One region of the Sinomonas sp. RB5 genome, then DNA from elsewhere that is predicted to be linked to it. Evidence: predicted binding sites of a transcription regulator. Region 1 holds the regulator's gene; each other region holds the start of a gene.
What was found. Region 1 encodes HrcA, which represses chaperone genes, less so after heat shock. Its sites were predicted from a motif close to TTNGCACTCGNNNNNNNCGAGTGCNAA; they were not measured.

Region 1 (9,324 bases):
TTCGCGGTGAACCTCCCGCCCGGGGACTACGAGGTCCGGATCCTGCCGGCCGAGGACGCCTCGCCCTCGGCGACCTCGAGCACCTCGGCCTGGGACTCGAAGTCGTTCACCGTCACCGGCTAGCTAGCGGCCGTCCCGGCTCCCCCACCGGCCGAGGTGCTCGCCCGCGAGGGCCAGCGCCGCCGGCCCGGCCGTCGAGGAGCGCAGCACGTGCGGTCCCAGCAGCGCAAGGCGCGCGCCGGCCTGGACGAAGCGCTCGAGTTCGGCCCGACTGATGCCGCCCTCCGGGCCGACGATGAACAGGATCTCGCCCTCGCCGTCCCCCGGGGCCACGCCCCGCAGGATGCCGGTGAGCGACTCGCTCGCCTCCTCGTGGAGCACCACCGCGAGCCGCGCATGCGCGATCCGCTCGGCGAGGCGGCCGCCGTCGACCGCCGGCTCGACGTCCGGCACCCAGGCCCTGCGGGCCTGCTTGGCTGCCGCGAGGACCACCGAGCGCCACTTCGCGAGCGCCTTCTGGGCCCGCTCGCCCTTCCACCGCACGATCGACCGCTCGGCCTGCCACGGGACGACCGCGTCCACACCGAGCTCTGTCGCCGTCTCCGCGGCCAGCTCGTCCCGGTCTCCCTTCGCCAGCGCCTGGACGAGCACGAGCCGGAAGGGAGGGCGCTCCTCGTGCAGCACGGTGTCGACGACCGCCTCGAGCACGGAGCCCTCGGCCCTGCTGACGGTGCCGACGGCGCGGGTTCCGGCGCCGTCCGAGACGTCGACGCCCTCCCCCACGCCCAGGCGCCGGACCGCGACGGCGTGACGGCCCTCGGCGCCGTCCACGGTCATGGTGCCTCCGGGGACCGCGCCGTCGAGCGCGCCGGGGGCGACGTAGAAGAGCGGCCGGGACATCGTCAGAGGTTGCCGAGCTTGTCGCGGAGCTTGGCGAACATGCCGCCGCTGCCCACGAGCTTGCCCTCGCCGACCTGCTCGCCGCGGAGCTTGGCGAACTGGCGCAGGAGTTCCTCCTGCTCGGCGTCGAGCTTGGTCGGGGTCTCGACCCGCACGTGCACGAGGAGGTCCCCGCGGCCCGTGCCGCGCAGCCGGGCCACGCCGAGGTCGTGCAGGGTCACCACGTCACCCGACTGGCTCCCGGGCCGCAGGGTGATGCTGTGCTCGCCGTCGAACGTCTCGAGGGTCATCTCGGACCCGAGCGCGGCCGCGGTCATGGGGACGCTGAGGGTCGCGTGCAGGTCGTCGCCTTCGCGCGTGAACGTCGGGTGCGCGGCCACCCGGATCTCGACGTAGAGGTCCCCGGACGGACCGCCGGCCGTTCCGGCCTCGCCCTGGCCCGCGAGCTGGATGCGGGTGCCCGTGGAGACCCCGGCCGGGATCTTGACCGTGAGCGAGCGCCGGCTCCGTACGCGCCCCTCCCCGCCGCACTCGTTGCACGGGCTGGGGATCTCCGTGCCGAAGCCCTGGCAGGTGGGGCACGTGGCCATGGTCATGACCTGGCCGAGGATCGAGCGCACGGGGCGCTGGATGTGCCCGGAGCCGCCGCACACGCCGCAGCGGACCGGCTCGGTGCCGGGCTCGCAGCACGATCCGTCGCAGCGGCCGCAGACGACCGCGGTGTCGACCTCGAGCTTCTTGTTGACGCCGAAGACGGCGTCCTTGAGCTCGATCCGGACGGCGATGAGCGCATCCTGCCCCCGCCGCACCCGGGACGCCGGGCCCGACTGCCCCGCCCCGCCGCCGAAGAAGGTCTCGAAGATGTCCTGGAACGCGAAGCCCGCGCCGTTGTAGCCGCCGGAGAAGCCGTTGTCGGTGCCGTTCTCGTTGCCCGTCGTGTCATAGACACGGCGCTTCTGCGGGTCCGAGAGGACTTCGTAGGCGTGGGTGACGGCCTTGAAGCGGTCCGCGGCGTCCTCGCCCGGGTTCATGTCCGGGTGGAGCTTGCGGGCCAGCTTCTTGTAGGCCTTCTTGATCTCCTCGGGGGTCGCGTCGGTCTGCACGCCGAGGGTTTCGTAGTGGCTGCTCACAGTTCTCTTTCTTCTCAGCTTCCGGCGATGATCTTCGACAGGTAGCGGGCGACCGCCCGCACTGCGGCCATCGTGGCCGGATAGTCCATGCGTGTGGGGCCGAGGATGCCGAGCTTCGGTCCGTCGTCCTGCCCGTAGCCGGTCGCGACGACCGAGGTCTCGGCCAGGCCGACATACGGGTTCTCCCGGCCGATCGTCACGGTGACGCCGCGGGGATCGGCCGCCATCTCCGAGAGGAGCCGCAGCAGGACCACCTGTTCCTCGAGCGCTTCGAGCACGGGTGAGATGCTCTGGAGGAAGTCGCTGTTGGACCTTGCGAGGTAGGCGGTGCCGGCCATCACCATGCGGTCTTCGCGGCTCGCCTCTGCGAGGGTGCCGAGGCCGTGGGCCAGTTCGGCGCCGAGCCGCTGGTCCTGCGGAGCGAGCGAGGCGACGACCTCCGCCGCCCCGACCGCGAGCCGTCCCACGGCCGTCCCGGCCAGCCCCTCGAGGAACCGCTGCCTCAGGTACGCGAGCCTGTCGCGGTCGACGTCCTCGCTGAGGGTGTGCACCCGCTGCTCGACGGTGCCGGTGTCGGCGATGAGGACGAGCAGGACCTGGCGCGGGGCCATGGACACCGCTTCGACGTGCCGCACCTTGGCGCGGCCCAGCTGGGGGTACTGCACGACGGCGACCTGGTTGGTCAGCTGGGACAGGAGCCTGACGGTGCGCTCGAGCACGTCGTCCAGGTCGTCCGCACCGCCCAGAAGGGTCTGGATCGCCTGCTTCTCCGCGGCGGACAGCGGCCGCACCGCAGCGAGGTGGTCCACGAAGACCCGGTAGCCCTTGTCAGTCGGCACGCGGCCGGCGCTCGTGTGGGGTGCCGTGATGAGGCCGTCGTCCTCGAGGGCGGCCATGTCATTGCGGATGGTGGCGCTCGAGACGCCGAGCCGGTGGCGTTCCACGAGCGCCTTGGACCCGACGGGCTCGCGGTAGTGGACGTAGTCCTCCACGATCGCCCGCAGGACCTCCAGCTTGCGGGGCTCGTTCATCACACCTCCTGCTGCGACGGCGGGCGGCACACCCGCGGCTTAGCACTCTCTGGGATCAAGTGCTAAGTCTAGTACGCCCACCGGGTCCGGCGGGAACCCCCGTGCTGTGCACTCGGCCACGGCGCGTCCCCGGGGCCCTCCGGGGCGACCCGCCGTAGGATGCGGCGGGTGGACCGACTCAGCTATGACTCCTGGGGGCCGGCCGACCTCGCTGCCCCCTCCCGTGCCGAACTGCCCCTCGTCCCCGCCGAGCCCGGGCTCGTCCTCGAGGACGCCGAGAGCGGGTGGGTGGGTGCCGTGGTCCGCGTGGAGAAGTCCGGGGGCATGCACGTGATGAGCCTCGAAGACCGGCGCGGGCGGACGCGCTCGTTCCAGCTCGGGTTCGGGTTCCTCCTCGACGGCCGTCCCGTCCGCGTCGGACCGCCGGCCCCGAGGACCCAGCCCGCGCCCCCGGCCCGCACCGCGTCCGGCTCCGTCCGCGTCGAGGGGATGCGCGCGCAGGTGGCCAAGGCGAGCCGGGTCTGGGTCGAGGGCAAGCATGACGCCGAGCTCGTGGAGAAGGTGTGGGGCGACGACCTCCGCGTCGAGGGGATCGTCGTCGAACCCCTGCATGGGGTCGACGACCTGGCCGGGGCCGTGGCGGCGTTCGGCCCAGGACCGGGCCGGAAGCTCGGGATCATCGTCGACCACCTGGTCGAGGGCTCGAAGGAGTCGCGCATCGTGGCCGAGGCGATGGCGGTGCCCGGGGCCGCCGGGAACGTGCTCGTCGTCGGCCACCCCTATGTGGACGTCTGGCAGGCCATCAAGCCCTCGGTGCTCGGCATCCCCGCCTGGCCCACCGTCCCGCGGGGCGTGGACTGGAAGACCGGGATCCTCAAGGCCTTCGGGTGGCCGCACGGCACCGCGGAGGACGTCGGGCTCGGCTGGCAGAAGCTCCTCGGAGCCGTGCGCACCTACGCCGACCTCGAGCCTTCCCTGCTGGGCCGCGTCGAGGAGGTCATCGACTTCCTGACCGCCTGAAGAGGCAACCTTGGATATCCTTGGACTGCTCCCGGCGGCCGTGCGGCCGGCGTGGGCGCCAAGACCGCAAGGAACCACAGGCAAGGATTCATCAGTGGCCGAGTACCCGAAGGACCCCCGCAGCACCGCCGGACAGGACAACGGTGCCACGGTCCCCGCGCCGCTGACGGCGTCCGAGGACCGGCAATGGGCGACCCTCGCGCATTTCGGCGGCATCCTCGGCTTCGTCCCGTCGCTGCTGATCTACCTCGTCTTCAAGGACCGCGGCCCCTTCACGGCGCAGGAATCGAAGGAAGCGCTGAACTTCACGCTGCCGCCCACGGTCGCGGCGGTCGTGCTCAACCTGCTCGGGTACATTCCCTTCGTCGGGAGCGTGTTCTCTGTCCTCGCGACGCTGCTCTGGATCGCGCTCACCGTGTTCTCGGTCACGGCGGGCATCCAGGTCAACCGCGGGCAGCCGTACCAGTACCGCTACAACCTGCACCTCATCAAGTGATGCCTGCTGCCCGGGTCAGGGCAGCAGGGCCCGCACGACCGCGTCGGCGAGGAGCCGGCCCCGCAGCGTGAGGACCAGACGGCCCCGCAGGGCTTTGGGCCCGTCCACGAGGCCATCGGCGATCAGGCCGGCCACGGCCGCGCGGCCCCCGGCATCGAGGTCGGACGTGGGCAGGCCGGAGGCGAGCCGGACCTTCAGGAGGACTCGCTCCACGCGGCGCGTGCCGTCGTCGAGCGTCTCCCGGGCCGCGGCCGGCGAGACGCCCTGAAAGAGGCGCCCGGCGTACGCGGTGGGGTGCTTGACGTTCCACCAGCGGACGCCGCCCACATGGGAGTGGGCGCCCGGCCCGATGCCCCACCAGTCGCCGCCGTTCCAATAGGCGAGGTTGTGCCGGCATTCGAAGCGCGCGCTCTGCGGACCCGGGCCCGCGGCGCCGCGGGCCCAGTTGCTGACCTCGTACCAGTGGAAGCCCGCGCTGCCCAGCACCGCGTCGGCCAGCTCGTACTTCTCGGCGTGGTCGTCGTCGTCCACCTCGGGGACCTCGCCCCGGCGGATCTGGGCCGCGAGCTTCGTGCCGTCCTCGACGATGAGCGCGTAGGCGCTGACATGGTCCGGTTCGCACGCGAGCGCCGCGTCGAGCGAGGCGCGCCAGTCGTCGCGCGACTCGCCCGGGGTGCCGTAGATCAGGTCGAGGCTCACGTCGAGTCCCGCGTCGCGCGCCCACCGGACCGCCTCGGGCACCCGGGACGGGGTGTGGGTCCGGTCGAGGACCTTGAGCACGTGCGGCACCGCCGACTGCATGCCGAAGGAGACCCGGGTGAATCCGGCCTCGGCGAGGGCCTGGAGGGACGCGGGCGTCACCGAGTCGGGGTTCGCCTCCGTGGTCACCTCGGCTCCCGGCTCGAGCCCCCATTCCGCGACCGCCGCAGAGAGGATCGCGGTGAGGTCCTGTGCGGGCAGGAGGGTCGGCGTGCCGCCGCCGAAGAACACCGTGGACAGACGACGGCGAGGCACGCCGGAGGCGTCCAGCGCGGCTGCCGCGAAGCGCACCTCGGAGACGGCCGTCGCGGCGTAGTCCGCCTGCGAGGCGCCGCCGCCGAGCTCGGTGGCCGTGTAGGTGTTGAAGTCGCAGTACCCGCAGCGGACGGAGCAGAACGGGATGTGGGCGTACAGCGAGAAGCCCCGCTCCCCCGCCGCGACGGCCGCCTGGGGCGGCAGGGCGCCGTCGGCCGGAGCCGGGTCGCCCAGAGGAAGGGTGCTGGGCACTATTTCTTCGCCTTGTCCTTCGACTCGTCGGTGGTGAGCGCCGCGATGAAGGCCTCCTGGGGCACCTCGACGCGGCCGACCATCTTCATGCGCTTCTTGCCCTCCTTCTGCTTCTCGAGGAGCTTGCGCTTGCGGGTGATGTCGCCGCCGTAGCACTTGGCGAGGACGTCCTTGCGGATGGCCCGGATGTTCTCGCGGGCGATGATGCGGGAGCCGATGGCCGCCTGGATGGGCACCTCGAACTGCTGGCGCGGGATGAGCTCGCGCAGCTTCGCGGTCATCATCGTCCCGTACGCATAGGCCTTGTCGCGGTGCGTGATCGCGCTGAAGGCGTCGACCTGCTCGCCCTGGAGCAGGATGTCCACCTTGACCAGGTCGGCGACCTGGTCGCCGTCGGCCTTCCAGTCGAGCGAGGCGTAGCCGCGGGTCTTGGACTTGAGCTGGTCGAAGAAGTCGAACACGATCTCGGCCAGCGGGATCCAGTAGCGCAGCTCCACGCGGTCCTCGGAGAGGTAGTCCATGCCCTTCATCTGGCCGCGCCGGCCCTGGCAGAGCTCCATGATGGCGCCCACGAACTCGTTCGGGGCGAGGATCGTCGCGGAGACCATGGGCTCGCGGACCTCGTTGACCTTGCCCGTGGGGAACTCGCTCGGGTTGGTCACCGTCACCACGGACTTGTCCTCGAGGGTGACCTCGTAGATGACGTTGGGCGCGGTGGAGATGAGGTCGAGGTTGAATTCGCGTTCGAGGCGCTCGCGCACGATCTCGAGGTGGAGGAGGCCGAGGAAGCCGACGCGGAAGCCGAAGCCGAGCGCGGCGGACGTCTCGGGCTCGTAGACGAGCGCCGCGTCGTTGAGCTTGAGCTTGTCCAGGGCGTCGCGCAGGTCCGGGTAGTCCGAGCCGTCCAGCGGGTAGAGGCCGGAGAACACCATGGGTTTGGGGTCCTGGTAGCCGCCGAGGGACTCCGACGCCGGCTTGGAGAGGTTCGTGATCGTGTCGCCGACCTTGGACTGGCGCACGTCCTTGACGCCGGTGATGAGGTAGCCCACCTCGCCGACGCCGAGCCCCTTGGACGGGATGGGCTCCGGGGAGATGACGCCGATCTCGAGCAGTTCGTGGCTGGCCTTGGTCGACATCATCTGGATCCGCTCGCGCGGGCTCAGGGAGCCGTCGACGACGCGCACGTACGTCACCACGCCCCGGTAGGTGTCGTACACGGAGTCGAAGATCATGGCGCGGGCGGGGGCCTTGGCGTCGCCCACGGGTGCCGGGATGTCCCGCACGATCCGGTCGAGGAGGCCCTCGACGCCCACGCCGGTCTTGCCGGAGACCTTCAGGACGTCGTCGGGGTTGCCGCCGATGAGGTTGGCGAGCTCCTCCGCGTACTTCTCGGGCTGGGCCGCGGGCAGGTCGATCTTGTTCAGCACCGGGATGATGGTGAGGTCGTTCTCCATCGCGAGGTACAGGTTCGCGAGGGTCTGCGCCTCGATCCCCTGGGCCGCGTCGACGAGGAGCACCGCGCCCTCGCAGGCCGCGAGCGAGCGCGAGACCTCGTAGGTGAAGTCGACGTGCCCGGGGGTGTCGATCATGTTCAGGGCGAAGGCCGTGCCGTCGACCTCCCAGGGCATGCGGACCGCCTGGGACTTGATGGTGATGCCGCGCTCGCGCTCGATGTCCATCCGGTCGAGGTACTGCGCCTTCATGTCCCGCGGCTGCACGACTCCCGTGAACTGGAGCATCCTGTCCGCGAGGGTCGACTTTCCGTGGTCGATGTGCGCGATGATGCAGAAGTTGCGGATGATCGACGGATCCGTCGCGGCGGGCACGGGCGCGGTGCGGGCCATGGGAGACACGGTGAACGGTCCTCACTGTCAATACTGTCGAGGCGTGGTTGCCCACGGTGGATTGCTGACTTCCTAGTCTCCCATAGGCGGTGCGTCCGCCGCTCCCGCGCCCGCGAGGAGCGCGCGCCCGGAAGTCTGCTAGCATTGTCTGCTGTGTGTCCGTGCAGGTCGGCGGGCACTGACGACCGGCTGCCATAGGCATCCCCACGCCGCTCAGTCGATGGTCGGTCCGAACGCCCTCTAGACCCTGTTGGCATCAACAAGAGAGTTCCATACGTGGCAAACATCAAGTCCCAGAAGAAGCGCATTCTCACCAACGAGAAGGCCCGCCAGCGCAACATGGCGGTCAAGTCGGAGCTGAAGACGGCCATCCGCGCCGTCAACACCGCCGTCGCTTCCGCTGACAAGGATGCCGCTGTCTCCGCTCTGGCCTACGCGAGCAAGAAGCTCGACAAGGCCGTGAGCAAGGGCGTCATCCACAAGAACCAGGCCGCGAACCGCAAGTCGGGCATCGCGAAGAAGGTCGGCAAGGTCGGCTGACCCAGCAGCTCTTCTCGGCAGGGGCCGGCATCCGCGACGGATGCCGGCCCTTGCTGTTTCCGGCCTCCGTGGCGCCAGCTGGCCCCGGTCTCGGCGGGCCCGGGCCGGGGGTCAGCGGGCCCGGGCCGCCGAGCTCACGGCCGAGAGGGCCCGCTCTACGGCGTACGCGGGATCGCGGGCGAGGCCCTTGACCTCGGCGTCCGCCTCGGCGACGGCCCGGATCGCCAGGGCGAGGCTCTGCGGGGTCCAGCCTCGGATGTCCCGCTGGGCCTGTTCGACGAGCCAGGGCTGCATGCCCAGCTCCCGGGCGATGCTCTGGGCGGAGCCGCGCGCCCCGGCGACCTTCGCGAGGGTCCGGAGCTTGGCGGCGATGGCCGCGACCATCGGCACCGGGTCGACGCCCGTCTCGACGGCATGCCGGAAGGCCGAGAGGGCCTTTGCCTTCTGGCCGGCGAGGGCGGCGTCCGCGACCTTGAAGGCCGTGGCCTCGACCCGTCCGCCGTAGTACTTCTCCACGGTCGCCGCGTCCACCGTGGACGACGCGTCGAGGATGAGCTGGCTGCACGCCGCCGCGAGCTCTGCGAGGCTGCTGCCCACGGCGGCGACGAGGGCGTCCACCGCCTCGCGCTCGATCCGCCGGCCGGAACCTCGGAACTCTGCCAGGACGAACGCTGCCTTGTCGGCGTCCTTCTTCAGCGCCTGGCAGTCGACGACGGGCGCCCCTGAGGCCTTGACCGCGTCGAGGAGCTTCTTGCCCCTGGTCCCGCCGCCGTGCCGGAGCACGAGGACGACGTCGGGCTCGGGGGCCGAGGTGTAGGCGAGGGCGTCGCGGAGGAACTCCTCGCTCATGGACTCCAGCCCGTGCACCTCGATGAGTTTGCTCTCGCCGAAGAGCGAGGGCGAGGCCGCCATCAGCAGCTCGCCGCCCGCGTACGTGCCGGCCTCGAGCCGGGTCACTTCGAGCTCGCCCGCGGCCTCCCTGGCCTTGGCCCGCACGGCATCCATGGCCCGCGCCGCGAGGTAGTCCTCTGGGCCGGTGACCAGGACCACGGGCGCGGGGGCGGCGTCGCGCCAGTCGACTGTCCCGGCGCTCCGGG
Region 2 (9,324 bases), on a different contig from region 1:
ACGCGCATCTCGATCGTGCCCAGGCGCGGCACCGGTCGGATGTCCCACCGGATCTCGCTGATGAGGTCGATCACGCCCGTCTTGAGCATGTCGTCGACATAGTGCTCGAACCCGGCCCAGTCCGGGAACTGGAACGGCAGCCCCGCGGTGGGCAGCTGCTGGAACATGAGCGCCCGCTGCGACGCGTACCCGGTGTCCTCCCCGCTCCAGAAGGGACTCGAGGCGGAGAGCGCCTGGAAGTGGGGGAAGTAGTTCACGAGGGCGTCGAGGACGGGCATGGCCTTGTCCCGCCGGTCCAGGCCCACGTGCACGTGCACCCCGTAGATCACCATCTGGCGCCCCCACCACTGGGTGCGGTCGATCAGCTTGGCGTAGCGTTCCTTGTCCGTCACCGGCTGGAGCCGCGGCTGGCTGAAGGGGTGGCTGCCGGCGGAGAACAGTTCGACCCCGACCCGGTCCGTGATGCTCCTCACCGCCGCGAGCGACTCGCCCAGGTCCGCCACAGCGTCCCCGACCGTGCTGTGCACGCCGGTCACGAGCTCGACCGTGTTGAGCAGGAGCTCCTGGTGGATGCGGGGCGTGTCGCCGAACAGCTCGGGGCGCTCGGCGGTCAGACGCTCGAGGATCTGGGGCGCCAGGGAGACCAGTTCGCCGCCGTGCTTGTCCACGAGGGCCATCTCCCATTCGAGTCCGATCGTGGACTGCTCGGACGGCGCGAAGTCGATCTCCAGTGTGGAACCCCCGGGGGTGAGGCCGGCGGCGCCGGCTGGCTGTGCACGAGTGGTCCCAAGTCTACGGGTCCTCAGGCCCGGGCGAGGATGGCCCCCATCCTTGCCGCGTCGGGCAGGCAGCCGTATCCGAGCCCGCGGCCGGGCCCCAGGCGCGCGGCGATGAAGGCCTCGGCCACGGCCGGCTCGCCGTCGAGCAGGAGGGTGGCCTGGAGGGCGAGCGCGAGCGTCTCGGCGAGGCGCCGCGCCCAGGCCTGCGCCTCGCCGGGCTCGCGGGCGGCGTCGGCCATGAGCGCGAGGGCCTGCTCGAGGTGGGCGTCCAGGGCCGGGTGGGCGCCGCGGTGGAGCTCGAGTTCCTCGGCGAGTGCCTCCGCGGAGTCGGGCTCGCGCTCGAGGGCGCGCAGCACGTCGAGCGCCACGACGTTGCCGGATCCCTCCCAGATCGCCATGACCGGCTGCTCCCGGTACCGCATGGCCAGCGGGAAGTCCTCGGTGTACCCGTTGCCGCCCAGGCACTCGAGGGCCTCGGCCGCGTGGCCCGGCCCGCGCTTGCACACCCAGTACTTGCCGAGGGCGGTCGCGATCCGCGCGAACGCCCGCTCGCGCCGTGCGCGCTCCGATGCTGCGGGGCTCGGGACGGACGACGGCGCGTCCCCCGCGGCGGCGGCCGATCCCGCCGGCGGCGACCACACGGCGTCGTCCGCGGCCGCGAGCCGCAGCCCGAGCGCCACCGCCGCCTCGTACTCGAGGGCGAGGTCGGCGAGGACCGCGGCCATGGCGGGCTGGTCCACGAGGCGGCGCCCGAACGCTCGCCGGTGCCGCGCGTGCCAGAGCGCCTCGGCGACGGCCTGCCGCATGCCCGCCGCCGTGCCGAGGATGCAGTCGAGGCGGGTCTCGTGGACCATGCCGAGGATGGTCCGGACCCCGCGTCCGGGCTCGCCGATCCGCCATCCGAGGGTGTCCTCGAAGTCGACCTCGGCGGAGGCGTTGGCCCGGTTGCCGAGCTTCGACTTCAGGCGCACGAGCCGGAACGGGTTCCGCGCGCCGTCCTCCAGCACCCGCGGGACGAGGAAGCAGGAGAGGCCATCCGGCTCCCGCGCGAGCACGAGGAAGGCATCGCTCATGGGGGCCGAGCAGAACCACTTCGCCCCGGTCAGCAGGGCGGCGCCGTCGCCGGCGTCGCGCGCCGAGGTGGCGATGGAGCGCACGTCCGAGCCGCCCTGCCGCTCCGTCATCGCCATCCCCACGAGCGCTCCCGGCTTGCGGGCGGACGGGAGGAGGCGGGGCTCGTAGCCGTCGCCGTAGAGGCGGGGGAGCCAGAGGCGGGCGACGTCGGGCTGCCGCGACAGGGCGGGGACGGCGGCGTGGGTCATCGAGACCGGGCAGGCGTGGCCGGGCTCGACCTGGGCGAACAGCATGAACGCGGCGGCCCGGGCCACGTGGGCGCCGGGCCTCGGGTCCGCCCACGCCGCGGTGTCGGCGCCGTGCGCGACCGCCGCGGCGAGCACGTGGTGGTAGGCGGGGTGGTACTCGACCTCGTCGCGGCGCCCGCCGTACCGGTCGAGGGCGTGCAGCAGGGGCGGGTGCACGTTGGCCAGCCGCGCGTTCTCGGCGAACTGCTCGGACCCGACCAGCCGCCCCACCGCAGCGAGCTCTCCCGAGGCCCAGCTCGCGCCGAACCGGCGGACGCCGTCGACCAGGGCTGCGTTGGCGGAGAACTCGTCGATCCCGGCCCGCGGGGGCGCCTGGTTGGCGGCGTCCGCGGCCCCCTCGGTGTGCTCCATGCTCCCATTGCACACCGGGGAATGCGGCAGGGCCAGACTCTGTTATTGCAAACGGCTCTCATCAACCAGTGGAAGGAGCATCATGAAGGTCCGCAACTCGCTGCGTGCGCTGAAGAAGGTCCCGGGGGCGCAGGTGGTGCGCCGCCGGGGCAGGACGTTCGTCATCAACAAGAGGAGCCCGCGGCTCTCGGCGCGCCAGGGCTAGCAGGCCCGCGCGCGTGGGGTCGGCGCGGCACTAGCCTTGTGCCGTGCCGATCCTCAACAAAGACATGACGCTGTGCATCTCCCTCTCGGCCCGGCCGAGCAACAACGGGACGCGATTCCACAACTACCTCTACGACGCGCTCGGGCTGAACTGGATCTACAAGGCGTTCGCGCCGACCGACCTCGCCCAGGCCATCGCGGGGGTGCGCGGGCTCGGGATCCGGGGCTGCGCGGTCTCGATGCCGTACAAGGAGGACGTGATCGCGCTCGTGGACCGGATGGACCCGTCCGCGGCGGCGATCGACTCGGTCAACACCATCGTCAACGACTCCGGCGTGCTCACCGCCTACAACACCGACTACACCGCGATCGCCCAGCTCATTGCGCGCAACGCGCTGGACCCCGCGTGGTCCGTCCTGCTGCGCGGCTCCGGCGGCATGGCCAAGGCGACCGCCGCGGCGTTCCGCGACGCGGGCTTCACGGACGTGACGATCGTGGCCCGCAACGAGTCCGCGGGCCGCGGGCTGGCCGAGCTGTACGGCTTCGCCTGGGCCCCGGAGCTGGGGGACCGCACCGCGGACGTCCTGGTCAACGTGACCCCCCTCGGGATGGCGGGCGGCCCGGATGCCGAATCGCTGTCCTTCCCGGTCTCGGCGGTCGACGCCGCGCGCGTCGTCTTCGACGTCGTGGCCCTCCCGGCGGAGACGCCGCTCATCAAGGCCGGCCGCGCCGCGGGGAAGACCGTCATCTCCGGTGCCGAGGTCATGACGATCCAGGCGCTCGAGCAGTTCGTCCTCTACACGGGCATGCGCCCGACCGACGAGCAGGTGCGCGCCGCGGAGGAGTTCATGCGCGCCCAGTGACGCCTCGCCCCGGGGTCAGGTCTTGATGGACCCGGGGTCAGGTCTTGATGGACCCGGGGTCAGGTTTGGGCGGACGCGGGGTCAGGTTTGGGCGGACGCGGGGTCAGGTTCGGACGTGACCTCGGGGCGGGTGAGAGGTGACCTCGGGGTGGGTGAGAGGTGACCCCGGGTTGGGTGAGGCGTGACCCCGGGTCGGGTGAGACGTGACCCCGGGTTGGGTGAGGCGTGACCCCGGGTCAGGCGGGCTCGACCACGGCGGCCACGCGGTCGTCGCCGATGCGCGTGAGCACGAGCGTGGCCTTGCCGGTGGCACCCTTGCGCTGGCCCGCGAGGAGCACCCTGCGCAGTTCCTCGGGCGTGACGGCGGCGCCCCGCTTCTTGATGTCGAGCACGCCGATGCCCTCCTCGCGCACCCACGCCCGCAGTGCCTTGACGTTGTAGGGCCGCACCTCGAGCACGCGGTATGCCTTGGCGAACGGCGTCTGCACGAGCTGGGGCGCGCAGATGTAGGCGATGTGCGGGTCCACGAGCGTGCCGCCCAGGCGCTCGGCGAGCTCGGCCACCAGCCCGGCCCGGATCACGGCGCCGTCGGGCTCGTAGAGGAAGCCCTCGAGCGGGCCGATCCGCGGCTCGGCCCCGGCGCCGAAGTCGGTCTCGGCCACGAGCTCCGCCGCGCCGTCGCTCGCCAGCACGAGGGCGGCCCTGCGCACGGTGGGCCGCTTGAGCGCGTTGAAGTACAGGGCGACCTCGGCGACGTCACCCTGCACCGAGACCCACTGGGCCTCGCAGCCCGCGGGCACCGACTCGTGGGGCAGGCCCGGGCCCAGCTTCACGCCCACGGGCAGTCCGCGGCGGGCGAGCCCCTCGACGAAGCTCAGCGGCGGCGAGAACTCCTCTGGGTCCCACAGGCGGGTGGTGCCGGAGGCCGACGTCGAACGCCGGGCGGGGTCGAGCCAGACCCCGTCCACCCCGGCGAGGTCCACCGACTGGGCGTCGGCGTGCACGACCCGGGCCTGCGGGAACGGCATGAGGTTCATCGTGGCGCACGCGGCGGTGGTCTCGTCGAGCTCCACCGCGGTGACCTCGAGGTCGAGGGACGCCATGGCCATGGCATCCGCGCCGAGCCCGCATCCGAGGTCCGCGACACGCCGGACGCCGGCGTCGACGAACCGCCGGGCGTGGCGGGCCGCGACGGAGAGCCGGGTGGCCTGCTCGAGGCCGGCCCGAGTGAAGAGCATGCTGGAGGCGAACCCGCCGAACTTGGCGGCGGCGCGGGCGCGGAGCCGGGACTGGGAGAGGACCGCCGAGACGAGCTCGGGGGAGTGCCCCGCCTTGCGGAGCCGGCCGCTGATCGCGAGGGCGTCCTCCTCGCGGTAGGGGCCGAGCGAGTTGAGCAGTGCCCAGCCCTCGGGTGTCAGCAGAGGGGCCAGCTGGTCCGGGGCATGTCGGTCGTCGGGCATGCCATCCAGCGTAGTGCGCTCCGCGCCCGCAGCTCATTGGATAGGCTGGTGGGCATGGAGACCAGCCCCAGCGTCGATCCCGTTCCAGCTCGACCGGAGGGGGCGGGCCTCCTCACCCGGCTCCGGCCGTACGCCCGGCCCGTGCTCATCGCGGGCATCGTCATCACAGTGGTCGCCGCCGTGCTGCTCGTCGTGGTGATGGCCCTGGATGCCTTCAACGCCACCGTCTACTCGGTGGGCGGCAAGAACATCAGCGACGCCACGGACGAGGCGCGGTCGCTGCGGGACCAGTTCCTCGGCGCCAAGATCGGGGCAATCGTCGCCCTCGTCGTGGGCGGCGTCGCGCTCGTGGTCTCGGTCGCCGTCATGTACGCCACGCGCGGCCTCGACGCCGACGACGACGGCGACGACCTCGGTTACGACGAGCTCGCGGGCGAATAGGCCCCCGGTGCCGGACCCCTCGGGTGCACCCGCCAACGCCCCGGTTCCCGGCCCCTTCCCGACACCCAGTTGGCACTCGCCTTGACCGAGTGCCAGCGTGCTCACTAGAGTCGCCAGTAGCACTCGGCCGTGCCGAGTGCTAACCCTGTCAGGCACGCTCCCGGCACCCGCGACGACGGTTGCTTGCCCGGCTCACCATCCGTGACCCGTTGATGTAAAGGAGAGATCCGTGTCGGTCTCCATCAAGCCCCTCGAGGATCGCATTGTCGTCAAGCCGCTCGAGGCCGAGCAGACCACCGCGTCCGGCCTCGTGATCCCGGACACCGCGAAGGAGAAGCCGCAGGAGGGCGAGGTCGTCGCCGTCGGCCCCGGCCGCGTCGATGACAACGGCAACCGCGTGCCCGTGGACGTCACCGTCGGCGACGTCGTCCTCTACTCCAAGTACGGCGGCACCGAGGTCAAGACGGGCGGCGCCGAGTACCTCGTGCTCTCGGCCCGCGACGTCCTGGCGATCGTCGTCAAGTAACGCTCCCGCGCTGCGCCCCGGCCGTTTCACTGCGGCCGGGGTGTCGTGCTTGATCCAGACACTTGATCCAGACACAGGAGTAGCGAATGGCTAAGCAGCTCGCATTCAGCGACGCCGCGCGCAAGGCCCTCGAGACGGGCGTCGACAAGCTCGCCGACACCGTCAAGGTCACCCTCGGCCCGCGCGGCCGCAACGTGGTCCTCGACAAGAAGTGGGGCGCGCCCACGATCACGAACGACGGCGTGACGATCGCCCGCGAGGTCGAGCTCGACGACCCGTACGAGAACCTCGGCGCCCAGCTCGCCAAGGAGGTCGCCACCAAGACCAACGACGTCGCCGGCGACGGCACGACGACGGCGACCGTCCTCGCCCAGGCCCTCGTCAAGGAGGGCCTGCGCAACGTGACCGCCGGTGCGGCGCCCGGCGAGGTCAAGCGCGGCATCGAGGTGGCGGTCGAGGCCGTCGCCGCCCGCCTGAAGGAGAACGCCCGCGAGGTCTCGGGCCGCGACGTGGCGAACGTCGCGGCGATCTCCGCCCAGTCCGACGAGATCGGCGAGCTTCTGGCCGAAGCCTTCGACAAGGTGGGCCAGGACGGCGTCATCACCATCGAGGAAGCCTCGACCACCCAGACCGAGCTCGTGCTCACCGAGGGCATGCAGTTCGACAAGGGCTACCTCTCGCCGTACTTCGTCACGGACGCGGAGCGCCAGGAGGCCGTCCTCGAGGACGCGCTCATCCTCATCCACCAGGGCAAGATCTCCTCGCTGCAGGACTTCCTGCCGCTCCTCGAGAAGGTCCTCTCCGCCTCGAAGCCGCTGTTCGTCATCGCCGAGGACGTGGACGGCGAGGCCCTCTCGACGCTGATCGTCAACCGCCTCCGCGGCACCCTGAGCGTCGTGGCCGTCAAGGCCCCGGGCTTCGGCGACCGCCGCAAGGCCATGCTCCAGGACATCGCGACCCTCACCGGCGCGCAGGTCGTCTCCCCGGAGGTCGGCCTCTCCCTGGACCAGGTCGGCCTCGAGCAGCTCGGCACCGCGCGCCGCATCACCGTCACGAAGGACAACACGACCATCGTCGACGGCGCCGGCACGGCCGAGGATGTGCAGGCCCGCGTCGCGCAGCTGCGCGCCGAGCTGGACCGCACCGACTCGGACTGGGACCGCGAGAAGCTCCAGGAACGCCTCGCCAAGCTCGCCGGCGGCATCGGCGTGATCAAGGTCGGCGCGGCCACCGAGGTCGAGCTCAAGGAGAAGAAGCACCGCATCGAGGACGCCGTGTCCTCGACCCGCGCAGCCCTCGAGGAGGGCATCGTGGCCGGCGGCGGCTCCGCCCTCGTGCACGCGGTCCGCGCCCTCGACGAGGACGCCGACGTCAAGGCCCTCGACGGCGACGCCGCGGTGGGCGTCTCGATCGTGCGCCGCGCGCTCGTCCAGCCGCTGCGCTGGATCGCCCAGAACGCCGGGCACGACGGCTACGTCGTCGCCGCCCGCGTGGCCGAGGCCGAGGTGAACCACGGCTTCAACGCCAAGACGGGCGAGTACGAGGACCTCCTCGCGGCCGGCATCATCGACCCGGTCAAGGTGACCCGCTCCGCGCTGCGGAATGCCGCCTCGATCGCGGCCCTCGTCCTGACCACGGAGACCCTCGTGGCGGACAAGCCGGCCGAGGCCGAGGACGCCCACGGGGGCCACAGCCACTGAGGCTGGCCCTCCCGCTCAGGCGAGCACGACGGCGGCCGCGCCCCTCCCGCACGAGGGGCGCGGCCGCCGTCGTCCGTCCGGCAGGGCCCCGCGTGCCGGGGTGCTTTGCATAGGGAGGGGCAACGCCGCTCACAGGGAACGCACAGGTGGGCGGGGCGCAATGGAGGGGCAGGAAAATCGGCTGACGTGAAGGAGAGTGGGGCTGGCGTGGTGGCCGAAGGACACAGGCAAGCGAGTGGGGGGCGTGTCTTCCGACCGGAGATCCAGGGCCTGAGGGCGGTCGCCGTGGCGCTGGTGGTGCTCTACCACGTGTGGCTCGGGCGCGTCTCCGGCGGGGTCGACGTGTTCCTCATGGTCTCCGCGTTCCTCATGACCGGCCAGTTCGTGGCCCGGCACCGCCGCGGCGAGCGCACCCACCTGCTCCGGCACTGGCTGCACGTCTTCCGGCGTCTTCTTCCCGCCGCCGCCGTGACGATCGCCGGAACCGTGATCGCCGCCGTCATCTTCCTCCCCGCCACGCGGTGGGGGGACGTGCTCCGGGAGGGCGCGGCGTCCCTCGGCTATGTGGAGAACTGGCTCCTGCAGAGCGACGCCGTGGACTACTACGCCCAGGACCACTCGCTCGCGAGTCCCTTCCAGCACTTCTGGTCGCTCTCGATCCAGGGGCAGATCTTCATCCTCTTCCCGCTGGTCTTCGTGGCGCTCGGAGCCTTCGCACGACGCCGGGGCCTCGCCTACGAGAAGGTCCTCACCGTGGGCTTCGCGGCGGTCTTCGCCGCCTCGTTCGCGTTCTCGGTCTGGTTCACCGCCGCGGACCAGGTGCAGGCGTACTTCTCCCTGCCGGCCCGCATCTGGGAGTTCGCGCTCGGCAGCCTCCTCGCGCTCGCGATCGACCGCGTGCGCATCGGGCAGGGCGCGGCGCTCGTGATGGGCTGGGGCGGCGTGGCCTCGATCGTGGCCTGCGGGCTTGTGCTCGACGTCCAGGGGCTCTTCCCCGGCGCGATCGCGCTGTGGCCCACGCTCTCGGCGGCGGCGGTGATCCTCGCTGCCCAGCACGGCGGCCGCTTCGGCGTCCACCAGGTCCTCGCCTCGAAGCCGCTGCGGAAGCTCGGGGACATCTCCTACGGCCTCTACCTGTGGCACTGGCCCGTGCTCGTGATCGCCCTCACCTGGCGCCAGCGTGGGGAAGCCGGCTGGCTCCTCGGCACCCTGGCCATCCTCGTCTCGGTGCTGCTCGCCTGGGCGACGATCCGCTTCGTCGACACCCCGTGGCGGGCATGGCGGTGGCCGGAGCTGCGCCTGCGCAACGGGTTCGCCGGGGTGGCCGCGTGCGTGCTCGTCGGCGTCGCGCCGATCGCCGCGGTGCAGGGCAGCGTGCAGACCACCACCTCGCAGGTCGAGGCCCGTGCCGCCGTCGACAACCCGGGAGCCAAGGCCCTCGACCCGGACTACGACGACAAGGCCTCCTCCACGGCGAGCCTCATACCGGTGGCCCAGAAGGTGCCCACCGACTGGTACGGGCTGCCCAAGAAGTGCTCGAGCGACCTCAAGGTCCCCGACTCCCTCGCCTCCGTCTGCGGGATGAACGCGGTCGCGGCGAGCGAGGCCAAGACCATCG
Region 3 (9,324 bases), on a different contig from region 1:
GGCCGATCCCGGCCTCCTGCGGCACGGGCCCGAGGCGGTGCTGTATGCCCTGCTCGACCGGGTCGTGGACGACTACAAGCCGGTCGTCGCCGGCCTCGAGAACGACATCGACGAGATCGAGGACCAGCTCTTCGCCAACGACGCCGCCGTCTCGCGGCGCATCTACGAGCTCACGCGCGAGGTCATCCAGTTCCAGCGGGCCGTCCACCCCCTCAAGCGGATGGTGGAGAACCTCGAGGGAGGCTTCGGGAAGTACAAGGTGGAGATCGAGCTCCAGCGCAGCCTGCGGGACGTCCATGACCACCTCGAGCAGATCGTCTCCCGCGTCGACGCGTTCCGGGACCTCCTGCAGAACGCGCTCGTGCTCGACGGCACCCTCACGGCCAACCGGCAGAACGAGACGAGCCTCGCCCAGAACGAGCAGGTCAAGCGGATCTCCTCGTGGGCGGCGATCTTCTTCGCCCCGGCCCTCGTCACCGGCATCTACGGCATGAACTTCAAGACGATGCCCGAGCTCGAGTGGGACCTCGGCTACCCGTATGCGCTCGTCCTCATGGTGGTGGCCGGCTTCATGCTGTGGCTGGTCTTCAAGTGGAAGCAGTGGCTGTGAGCCGAGGCAGCGCGGTCGCCGGCGGCCCGGGGTGGGAGGCGGGCCGCGTGCTCGTGCCGGGCACCGAGGAGCAGCTCGGGGCGCTCGGCCTCTTCGCCCCGCCCGGGGAGGGGGTGGACCTCGACGCGCCCGGCGGCGTCCTCCACGCCCGCGCCGCGGACGCGGAGCTGCTGTGGCTCGGCTTCGGGGAGGTGTGCCGCGCGGGGACCGCGGGCGTGAGCTGGGCCGAGCTCGCGCCGCGGCACGCCGTGTGGGTGGTCGACGGCGTGCCCGTCCTGCGCACCGCAGCCTCAGCGGACGCGGCGGCGTTCCTCGCCCTGGCGGAGGCGCTCCATGCCGCCGACGTCCCGCTCGTGCTCCTCGCGGCCAAGGACCCCGGCCCGCTGCCCCGACCGCTCCCCCTCCACGAGACGGCCGACGGCGGGCTCCCGCGGCTCCGCTGGGGCAGCTAGGCTGGCCGGATGACCGACCAGCAGCCTGTCACCGTCACTGTCACCGGAGCCGCAGGCCAGATCGGCTATGCGCTGCTCTTCCGGATCGCGAGCGGCGCCATGCTCGGCGAGGACGTGCCGATCCGGCTCAGGCTCCTCGAGGTTCCCGCGGCGGTGCGGGCCGCGGAGGGCACGGCCCTCGAGCTCGCCGACTGCGCGTTCGGCCCCCTCGTCTCGGTCGACGTCACCGACCGGCCGGCAGAGGCGTTCGACGGCGCCGACGTCGCCCTGCTCGTGGGCTCCAGGCCCCGCACGGCGGGCATGGAGCGCTCCGACCTCCTCGAGGCGAACGCCGGCATCTTCGGGCCCCAGGGACGGGCCATCAACGACCACGCGGCGAGCGGGGTGCGCGTCCTCGTCGTCGGCAATCCGGCGAACACCAACGCGCTCATCGCCGCGACGAGTGCCCCGGATGTGCCCCGTGAGCGCTTCACCGCCATGACGCGGCTCGACCACAACCGGGCCGTGGCCCAGCTCGCCGCCAAGCTCGGCTGCCGGACCTCGGACGTGGACGGAGTGTCCATCTGGGGCAACCACTCGGCGACCCAGTACCCCGACGTCACCCACGCGACCGCGGGCGGCCAGCCCGTGCCGACGCTCGTGGAGCAGGACTGGCTCGAATCCGAGTTCATCCCGCGCGTGGCGCGGCGCGGGGCCGAGGTCATCGACGTCCGCGGCGCGTCCTCCGCGGCGTCCGCGGCCAGCGCCGCGGTCGACCACGTGCGGGACTGGGTGCACGGGACGCCGGGCCGGTGGACCTCCGCCGGCGTCGCCTCGGACGGCTCCTACGGGGTACCCGAGGGACTCGTGAGCTCGTTCCCCGTGCGCAGCGAGGACGGCCGGTTCGCGATCGTGCAGGGCCTCGACATCCCGGCCTTCTCCCGGGCCCGCATCGACGCGTCCGTGGCCGAGCTCGAGGCGGAGCGGGACGCGGTGCGCGGGCTGGGCCTGCTCGGCTGACGCCCGGGCCTTCCTACCCTTCCGCGGCTCTCCCGGCCGTTCCTAGCATGGTGGCATCGCCCACCATCCATCGCCCCTCCGGCGGAAGGAACGGTTCGATGACCATCCAGCAGCCCCCGTACACGGCAGGCGGCGCAGTCCCCCCGCTCGAACTCCCCTACTACGGCGCTCCCCCGGTCGAGGCCGTCAAGCGCGTCTTCCAGAAGTATGCGGTCTTCAGCGGACGCGCAAGCCGCAGCGAATACTGGTGGTGGGCCCTTGCCTCGGCGATCGCGTCCGGGATCCTGAATGCGATCAGCCCCACCGTGGTCAACGGCCAGTCGACGGGTGCCAGCCCGCTCGGCGGCCTGTGGTTCTTCGCCACCGTGGTGCCGGGCCTCGCGGTCGCGGCGCGCCGGCTGCACGACGCGAACCTGTCCGCCTGGCTCCTGCTGCTCGTCCTCGTTCCCGTGCTGGGCTGGATCGCGCTGATCGTGATGCTCGTCCAGCGGGAGAACCCGCTGGGCCAGCGCTTCGACCGGTATCCCGGCAGCGGCTACCTCAAGCGCCGTGCCGACGCCCAACAGCCGCCGTACGGGTTCCAGCAGCCGCCCCAGGGCCCCGGGGAGCAGCCGCCGCAGTATCCGTACGGTGTCCAGCAGCCGCCGCAGTATCCGTACGGTGTCCAGCCGCCGCCGTACGGGGCCGAGCAGCCGCCGCAGCCGCCGCCCAACCCGGCCGCGCCGGGCAGCGGCCCTGAGGCCGGCCCGGGGCCCGGGAGCCGGCCGGCCTGAGAGGGCTGACGCTGGGCCGCCCCAGAACACAGACAGGGTCCCAGCCGGTATGGCTGGGACCCTGAAAGTGCCCTCTGATGAGGGACAACGTGGAGCCTAGGGGATTTGAACCCCTGACCTCTTCGATGCGAACGAAGCGCTCTACCAACTGAGCTAAGACCCCTCGGTGCGGGAACTACGTTACTGGCGCGGCCGCCAAAATCCAAATCGGAACGGGGCGCCGGCCCGCTCCCGGCCGCTGTGCTGACGGGCTAGGCACGGCGGCGCTGGAGGACCTCGTCGAGGTTCCCCAGGGCTCCCCCACGCGCGGCCGTCTTGGCCGTGCCAAGGGCCGGGACGCCGGGCGCGGACCCGGGCTCGGGGCCCTCCGCCGCGGGCTTGAGGGGAAGGCCCTCCGGCCTGGGCTCGGCCGCAGTCTGGATCGGAGCGGGCTCAGGCCGCTCGGCCTTCGCGGCGTCGAGATAGGCGGGCCGGGGCACCTCCACGGGCTCCCAGCCCGGGGCCTGCTCGCCGCTGGCCCGCGCCGCCTCCTCCGCGCTGGCCTGGGACGCCTTCGCGACGTCGAGCGCGATCGCCCTGAGTTCCTCTCGGCTCACGGGGCGCGGAGCGGGTACGGGCTCCCGCCCGGCATCGAAGACCTCGCTCGGCGTCACCGTCCGCGCAGGCGCTGCGGGCCTCGGCGCGGGGGCGCCCATCGCGGCACCGAAGGCACGGTCCAGCCGCCGCTTCCGGTCGCGCACGGCGAGGGAACGGAGCAGGGCGACGGAGCCGACGGCGGCGGCCAGGCAGGCCAGCGGGACCCAGGCAGGGACGCCCACGATCATGAGGACGAGGGTGACCACGGCCGCCACGAGGGCGCAGAGGCCCGTGAGGGCCACGGCGAGCCGTCCCCAGCGGACGCGCAGGCGGGGCTTCGGCGCACCGCCGGGCAGGCGGCCCTCGGCGCGGGGGGCGGCCAGGGAGCCGCCGGTCCCCGAGGAGCTGGACGGCGCGGCCTCGCGTCGGAGCGGCTCCATGGACTCCATGAGCAGGGCCGCCTCGCCGGCAGGCTGCTCGGCGGCGCGGCGGCGGAGGAAGTACGGGGCGACCCACAGCAGCCACACGAGCACGGCAGCGCCGAGCACCGTCGAGCTGCTGAGGGCGAAATCCATACTCAGAACGGTAGGAGGATCGCCGGGGCGCTGCCCGTATTAGCGCCGGTGTGTCGCGAGAACCTCAGCGGGAAGGCGCGGGCCGGCTCCGTCCGGAGCCGCCGTCGTCCGCCGGCTCAGCGTCGCGAGGCGAGCCACCGGCCGAGCAGGCCGCCTTCGGGGATCTCCTCGGCGGTGAGGGCGAAGGACTCATGGTCCGCCCAGGCCCCGTTGATGTGCAGGTAGCGGGGGCGCAGGCCCTCGTGCCGGAATCCGAGCTTCTCGACCACGCGGAGGCTCGGGGCGTTCTCGGGGCGGATGTTGATCTCCATGCGGTGCAGGCCCATCTCGCCGAAGCAGTGGTCAGTCACGAGCGCGACTGCCGTCGGCGCGATTCCGCGGCCGGCGTGCTCGCGGTCCACCCAGTAGCCGAGCGTGGCCATGAGCGCCGAGCCCCACACGATCGAGGACACCGTCAGCTGCCCGACAATGGGCGCCCTGCGGAGGCGGGGATCGTCGAGGGTGATGACGAAGGGCAGCGCCGTCCCCTCCCTGGCCTGCCGCGTGAGGGACCGCACCATGTCCCGGAAGGTGGGCAGAGTGCCGCCCGGCTGGGGGTTCGAGGCCTCCCAGGGGGCGAGCCACGCCCTGTTCCGGGACCGCACGGCCATCCACTCCGCGCGGTCCCCCATCCGCAGCGGCCGGAGAGCGAGGTCCCCGGCGCGCAGGGTGACGGGCCAGAGGCCCGATGCCGACATACTCCGGGTCAGCCGCGGGCCGACGCCGCGTCCGCGCCCTCGGCCACGAAGTCCGCGAGCCACGAGCGCAGGTCTGCGCCGAACTCGTCGCGGTCGCAGGCGAGGGTCACGACGGCTTTGAGGTAGGAGAGCTTGTCCCCGGTGTCGTAGCGGCGGCCGCGGAAGACCACACCGTATACCCCGCCGCCCTCGCCCTCGCGGCGCGCCAGCGTCTGCAGGGCGTCGGTGAGCTGGATCTCGTCGCCCCGGCCGGGCTCGGTGCTGCGCAGCACGTCGAAGACGGCGGGGTGGAGCACGTAGCGGCCGATGATGGCGAGGTTGGACGGCGCATCCTCGGGCGCGGGCTTCTCGACGAGCCCGTGGACCTGGACGTAGCTCTCGCCCTCCACCTCGGTGACGTCGGCGCAGCCATAGGAGGAGATCGTCTCGCGGGGGACCTCCATGAGCGCCACGACGGAGCCGCCGGTGGCCTGCTGGACCCGGATCATCTCGCCGAGGAGCTCGTCCCGCTCGTCGATGAGGTCGTCGCCGAGGAGCACGGCAAAGGGCTCGTTGCCGACGTGGCGCTCGGCGCACAGCACGGCGTGCCCGAGGCCCTTCGGGTCGCCCTGGCGGACGTAGTGGATGTCGCCGAGGTTGTTGGACTCCTGGATCGCTGCGAGCTTCTTGCGGTCGCCCTTCGCCTCGAGCGCGGACTCGAGCGACGGGACGCGGTCGAAGTGGTCCTCGAGCGCGCGCTTGTTGCGGCCCGTGATCATCAGGATGTCCTCGAGGCCCACCGACACCGCCTCCTCGACCACGTACTGGATCGCGGGCTTGTCGACGACGGGGAGCATCTCCTTGGGCATGGCCTTGGTCACCGGCAGGAACCGAGTCCCGAGACCAGCGACAGGGATGACGGCTTTCCTGACAGCTCTGGAGGTAGACACGAGCCACACTCTATACGAGTACGGGACATGCACGGATAGAGTCGCGCCATGGACACCGCCGAGCTCAAGTCGTCCCTGCGCGCCCGGATCTGGTCGGCGCGCCGCGCCCTCGCACCCGCCGAGGTCGCCGCCGCGGCTCCCCTCATCGCGGGGCACGGCCTCGCCTGGGCCCGACGGACCGTGGCCCCGGGGGCCGTCCTGACCGCCTATCTCGGCGTCGGCGTGGAGCCGCCCACCGCGGGCCTCGTCAGGGACCTGCACGAGGCGGGCTTCCGCATCATGCTCCCGATCTGCCTCCCCGAGCGGCAGCTCGGCTGGACCGAATGGCACCCGGGCATCGAGTTCGCGCGGAGCCGCTACGCCCCCGTGCAGGAGCCGGTGGGCACCGTGGTGCCGGCCGAGCAGGTCCTCGCCGGCGGCCCCGACCGTCCCCCCGTCGCGGGGATCGTCCTGCCGGCCACGGCCCTGGACAGCGAGGGGCGCCGGCTCGGCCAGGGCGGGGGCTACTACGACCGCTTCCTCGCCCTCGCGGCGGCGCTCGGTGCCCGGCTCCCCACCGCGGCGGTGGTGTACGACGGCGAGGTGCTCGCCTCGGGCGAAGTCCCGGCCGATGCGCTGGACCGGCGCGTCGACGCGGCCCTCACTCCCGGCGGGATCGTCGATCTCGGCGGCGCCGGCCAGACCACGGAATAGGCGCACGCGGCAGCCTGTTAGAATTAGCACTCGAGGCCCGCGACTGCCAACCGGACCGACGTCCCAGTGCCGGGACGCCGCCGGACGACGGTGCTGCGGCCTCTGCCCTGTCCAGAAGGAGTTCCTGTGCCTACTTACGCCTACGCCTGCAAAGACTGCGACCACGCCTTCGAGACGGTGCAGTCGTTCAGCGACGCCTCGCTCACGGTCTGCCCCGAGTGCGGCGGGACCCTGCGCAAGAAGTTCAACACCGTCGGCGTCGTCTTCAAGGGCTCTGGCTTCTACCGCACCGACTCCCGGGGCGGCAGCTCCAGCAGCGCCCCGGCCGCCTCCCCGGCCAAGGAATCTGCTCCGAAGGACACCAAGCCGGCTCCCGCGGCCGCAGCCAACTGACCTTCTTCCCCTCCCCCGGCTGCGCGCCGGGCGCGTCGTCCACATAGACGCGTTCCCCGACCCGTCGTCTGCGCCGCCGCCCTAGCGTGGCGTCATGACACGCAGCCCGGCGCCGAAGCGCCAGCCCGCCCCGGTGCGCCCCTGGGCGTCCGCCCCGCGCAGCCCCCTTCGCCGCTTCCTCGACCGGCGCCGCCGCACCCTCGCGGCGGCGCTCTTCTGCGTGGCGGCGGGGGCCGCCGTGCACGAGCTCACGCCGCCTTCGGCCGCGATGGCTCCCGTGGCCGTTGCGGCCCGGGACCTCGCCGGCGGGGCCACCGTCGCGTCAGGCGACGTGCGCGTGGCCAGGCTCCCTGCCGACGCGGTGCCGCGGGGCGCCTCCTCGGATCCCTCCCGGCTCGTGGGGCAGCGCCTTGCAGGCCCCGTGCGCAGTGGCGAGGCCATCACCGACGCCGGCCTCGTGGGGCCGGGGCTCCTTGCGGGATCAGCCCCGGATACGGCCGCGGTCCCAGTCCGGGTGGCCGATCCGGCCTCGCTCCAGCTCCTGCGGCCGGGCCAGCTCATCGACGTCGTGCTCAGCACGGACGCCGGCGGTGGGCCCGGAGCGGGCACGACGCTCGCCGCCCAGATTCCCGTCCTCTGGGCCGGCGGACCTGGCGGGGCAGGCGGGGCCGCCCCGTGGCTCGGTTCGCAGGATGCCGAGGGACTCCTTGTCGTCGCCGCGCGCCCGGACCAGGCACTCCGGCTCGCGGGTGCGTCGGCCCGCGGGAAGGTGTTCTTCACCCTCGTCGAGGCCGGGCCCCGCTGATGCGGGTCGCGCCCGCCAGCCGCTCAGCCCCAGTGGGGAGGCCGCTGCTCCTTGAGCCACCGCTCGCGCGCACGCTCGGCGCTCCGACGCGTCACCGGCTCGTAGGGCCGCTGGACGGCCGCGGACTCCGGCTCGTCCGCCTCGGCGGGCCCCGTGCCGGGAACGGTCACGCGGCGGGACCCGCGGGGGCGGCGGAGCTCGCCGGTCTCGGTGGGCTCGCCGGCGGCGGCCTCCGCCTCGTCCCTGTCCGCCTCAGCGGAGGTGTCGCCGTCCTGCGGCCCCGCCTCGTCGGTGCTCCCGCCGTTGGCGTCGGAGTCACCGCTGTCAGCGTAGGCGTCGGCGCCGCCAGCGGCCCCGGCCTCCCCCGCCGACGGGTCCTCAGCATCGGCCGCGTCGCGGTCGGCGAACCACGACCCGAAGCCTTCCGGACCCGCGGCTGCGGCGCCGGAAGCGTCCGGCCCGGCACCGGCCGGGCCCTCGCTTCCGCGGCCCCCGTCCGCGCCGTCCGCGCTGCCTGCCCGGTCCCGCCGATCGGGGCCCTGGGCCTCGTCACGCTCGGTCATGGCCGTGGTCCCCTCGCTCTCCCGCTGGCTGCGGGTCCTCCCGTCGGCCTCCCAGGCCTGCGCGGACGCGGCGGGGCGGTGGCGCCCGTCGTGGCCGCCGCCCCAGGCCCCGTCGAGGAATCCGGCTGTGCCGTTCTCATCGGCGTCCGTGGCCAGGCCCAGCTCCCCGGCGATCATCTCGGCGCAGCCGCTGGGATCCGTGAAGACTTCGATGGTCCACAGCGTGAAGTGCTTCCACCCGAGGCGTCCGAGGAGCTCTGGCCGCTGGCGCGTGCGCTCGCGCACGCTCATGGAGCGGTACCGGGCGGTGCCGTCGGATTCGACGGCCACCGGGACGCTCGTCTCGTGGTCCTCGCGGCCGATGGTCAGCACGGGGTCGATGGCGGCCGCCATGTCCACCGCACCGTCGTAGTGGTGCCAGACGCGGGCGCCGCGGGAGCTCAGGCGGTCCCCCAGGTCCGTGACGAGGGGGTCGGCCCCCAGCGCTTCGGCGCTGGCCGCGGCGCGGGTGGCCGGAGTGCCGAGCTGGGTGTTGCCTCCGAGCTCGCGGTCCAGCAGCTCGTAGAAGTCCGAGGCCCCTTCGCTCAGACGCGTCACGTCGAGCTCGGACGGCTGGAAGCAGCTGAGCACGTGCAGGCTGTGCCTGGCCCGGCTCATCGCGAGGGCGAAGCGCCGCCGGCCGCCGGGCTCGCTCAGCGGGCCGAAGTGGTGCATGGCGCGCCCGTGCGGCGTCCGGCCGAACCCGAGCGAGAAGATGACGTGGTCTCGGACCAGGCCTCCGGCCCGGTCGATGTGCACCACGCGGAACGGCTCGGCGCCGCCGCTGAAGAAGGCGACGAGATCCGGATGGTTGGCCATCTGGAGCCGGATCGCCTCTCCGACGCGGGCGGCGTGGTGGGCGCTGGCGGTCACCACGGCAAGGGAGACGCCCGGGCGGTGCCGCGCGTGGTCGAATACCAGGTCGACCACCCTGTTGACCTCGGCGGCGACCGACTCGACCCCGCCGTCCTCCCCGCTCGGCAGCCCCGTGCCGTCCGGCAGGTACTCGAGCAGGAACGGCCGGTCCAGTCCGGTCACGCTCGGCCCGTCGGGGAGCCGCCGGAGGCGCCCGGAGTAGAAGCGCCGGCTCAGCTGGAGGTCCAGGTCCTCGTCCACGGACCGGTACGTGGTCCGCAGGCGCACGGAGGGCAGGACGCGGGACAGCGCGGTCAGGGCGCTG

Region 2: groES (co-chaperone GroES) is a predicted target of HrcA. The motif match lies at 5,550-5,576, and genes of this name have one in related genera.
Region 3: ACVWWH_RS12045 (FmdB family zinc ribbon protein) is a predicted target of HrcA. The motif match lies at 6,368-6,394, and genes of this name have one in related genera.

Annotation. Positions count from the first base shown of each region.
Region 1 covers NZ_JBSSGJ010000005.1:131,160-140,483, forward strand. The annotation lists gene ACVWWH_RS08065 (GerMN domain-containing protein) at 1-123, shown strand, start outside; gene ACVWWH_RS08070 (16S rRNA (uracil(1498)-N(3))-methyltransferase) at 124-900, opposite strand; gene dnaJ (molecular chaperone DnaJ) at 903-2,030, opposite strand; gene hrcA (heat-inducible transcriptional repressor HrcA) at 2,045-3,061, opposite strand; gene ACVWWH_RS08085 (DUF3097 domain-containing protein) at 3,230-4,081, shown strand; gene ACVWWH_RS08090 (DUF4870 domain-containing protein) at 4,176-4,577, shown strand; gene hemW (radical SAM family heme chaperone HemW) at 4,593-5,843, opposite strand; gene lepA (translation elongation factor 4) at 5,843-7,696, opposite strand; gene rpsT (30S ribosomal protein S20) at 7,964-8,227, shown strand; gene holA (DNA polymerase III subunit delta) at 8,339-9,324, opposite strand, start outside.
Region 2 covers NZ_JBSSGJ010000009.1:87,825-97,148, reverse strand. The annotation lists gene ACVWWH_RS12140 (glutamate--cysteine ligase) at 1-731, opposite strand, end outside; gene ACVWWH_RS12135 (acyl-CoA dehydrogenase family protein) at 803-2,512, opposite strand; gene ACVWWH_RS12130 (ribosomal protein bL36) at 2,595-2,717, shown strand; gene ACVWWH_RS12125 (shikimate 5-dehydrogenase) at 2,761-3,579, shown strand; gene ACVWWH_RS12120 (THUMP-like domain-containing protein) at 3,816-5,039, opposite strand; gene ACVWWH_RS12115 (hypothetical protein) at 5,094-5,480, shown strand; gene groES (co-chaperone GroES) at 5,710-6,006, shown strand; gene groL (chaperonin GroEL) at 6,093-7,706, shown strand; gene ACVWWH_RS12100 (acyltransferase family protein) at 7,893-9,324, shown strand, end outside.
Region 3 covers NZ_JBSSGJ010000009.1:64,500-73,823, forward strand. The annotation lists gene corA (magnesium/cobalt transporter CorA) at 1-610, shown strand, start outside; gene zapE (AFG1/ZapE family ATPase) at 607-1,062, shown strand; gene ACVWWH_RS12010 (malate dehydrogenase) at 1,072-2,061, shown strand; gene ACVWWH_RS12015 (DUF805 domain-containing protein) at 2,160-2,834, shown strand; tRNA gene ACVWWH_RS12020 (tRNA-Ala) at 2,925-2,997, opposite strand; gene ACVWWH_RS12025 (hypothetical protein) at 3,086-3,985, opposite strand; gene ACVWWH_RS12030 (GNAT family N-acetyltransferase) at 4,102-4,722, opposite strand; gene galU (UTP--glucose-1-phosphate uridylyltransferase GalU) at 4,731-5,651, opposite strand; gene ACVWWH_RS12040 (5-formyltetrahydrofolate cyclo-ligase) at 5,700-6,344, shown strand; gene ACVWWH_RS12045 (FmdB family zinc ribbon protein) at 6,471-6,737, shown strand; gene cpaB (Flp pilus assembly protein CpaB) at 6,832-7,542, shown strand; gene ACVWWH_RS12055 (DUF4011 domain-containing protein) at 7,566-9,324, opposite strand, start outside.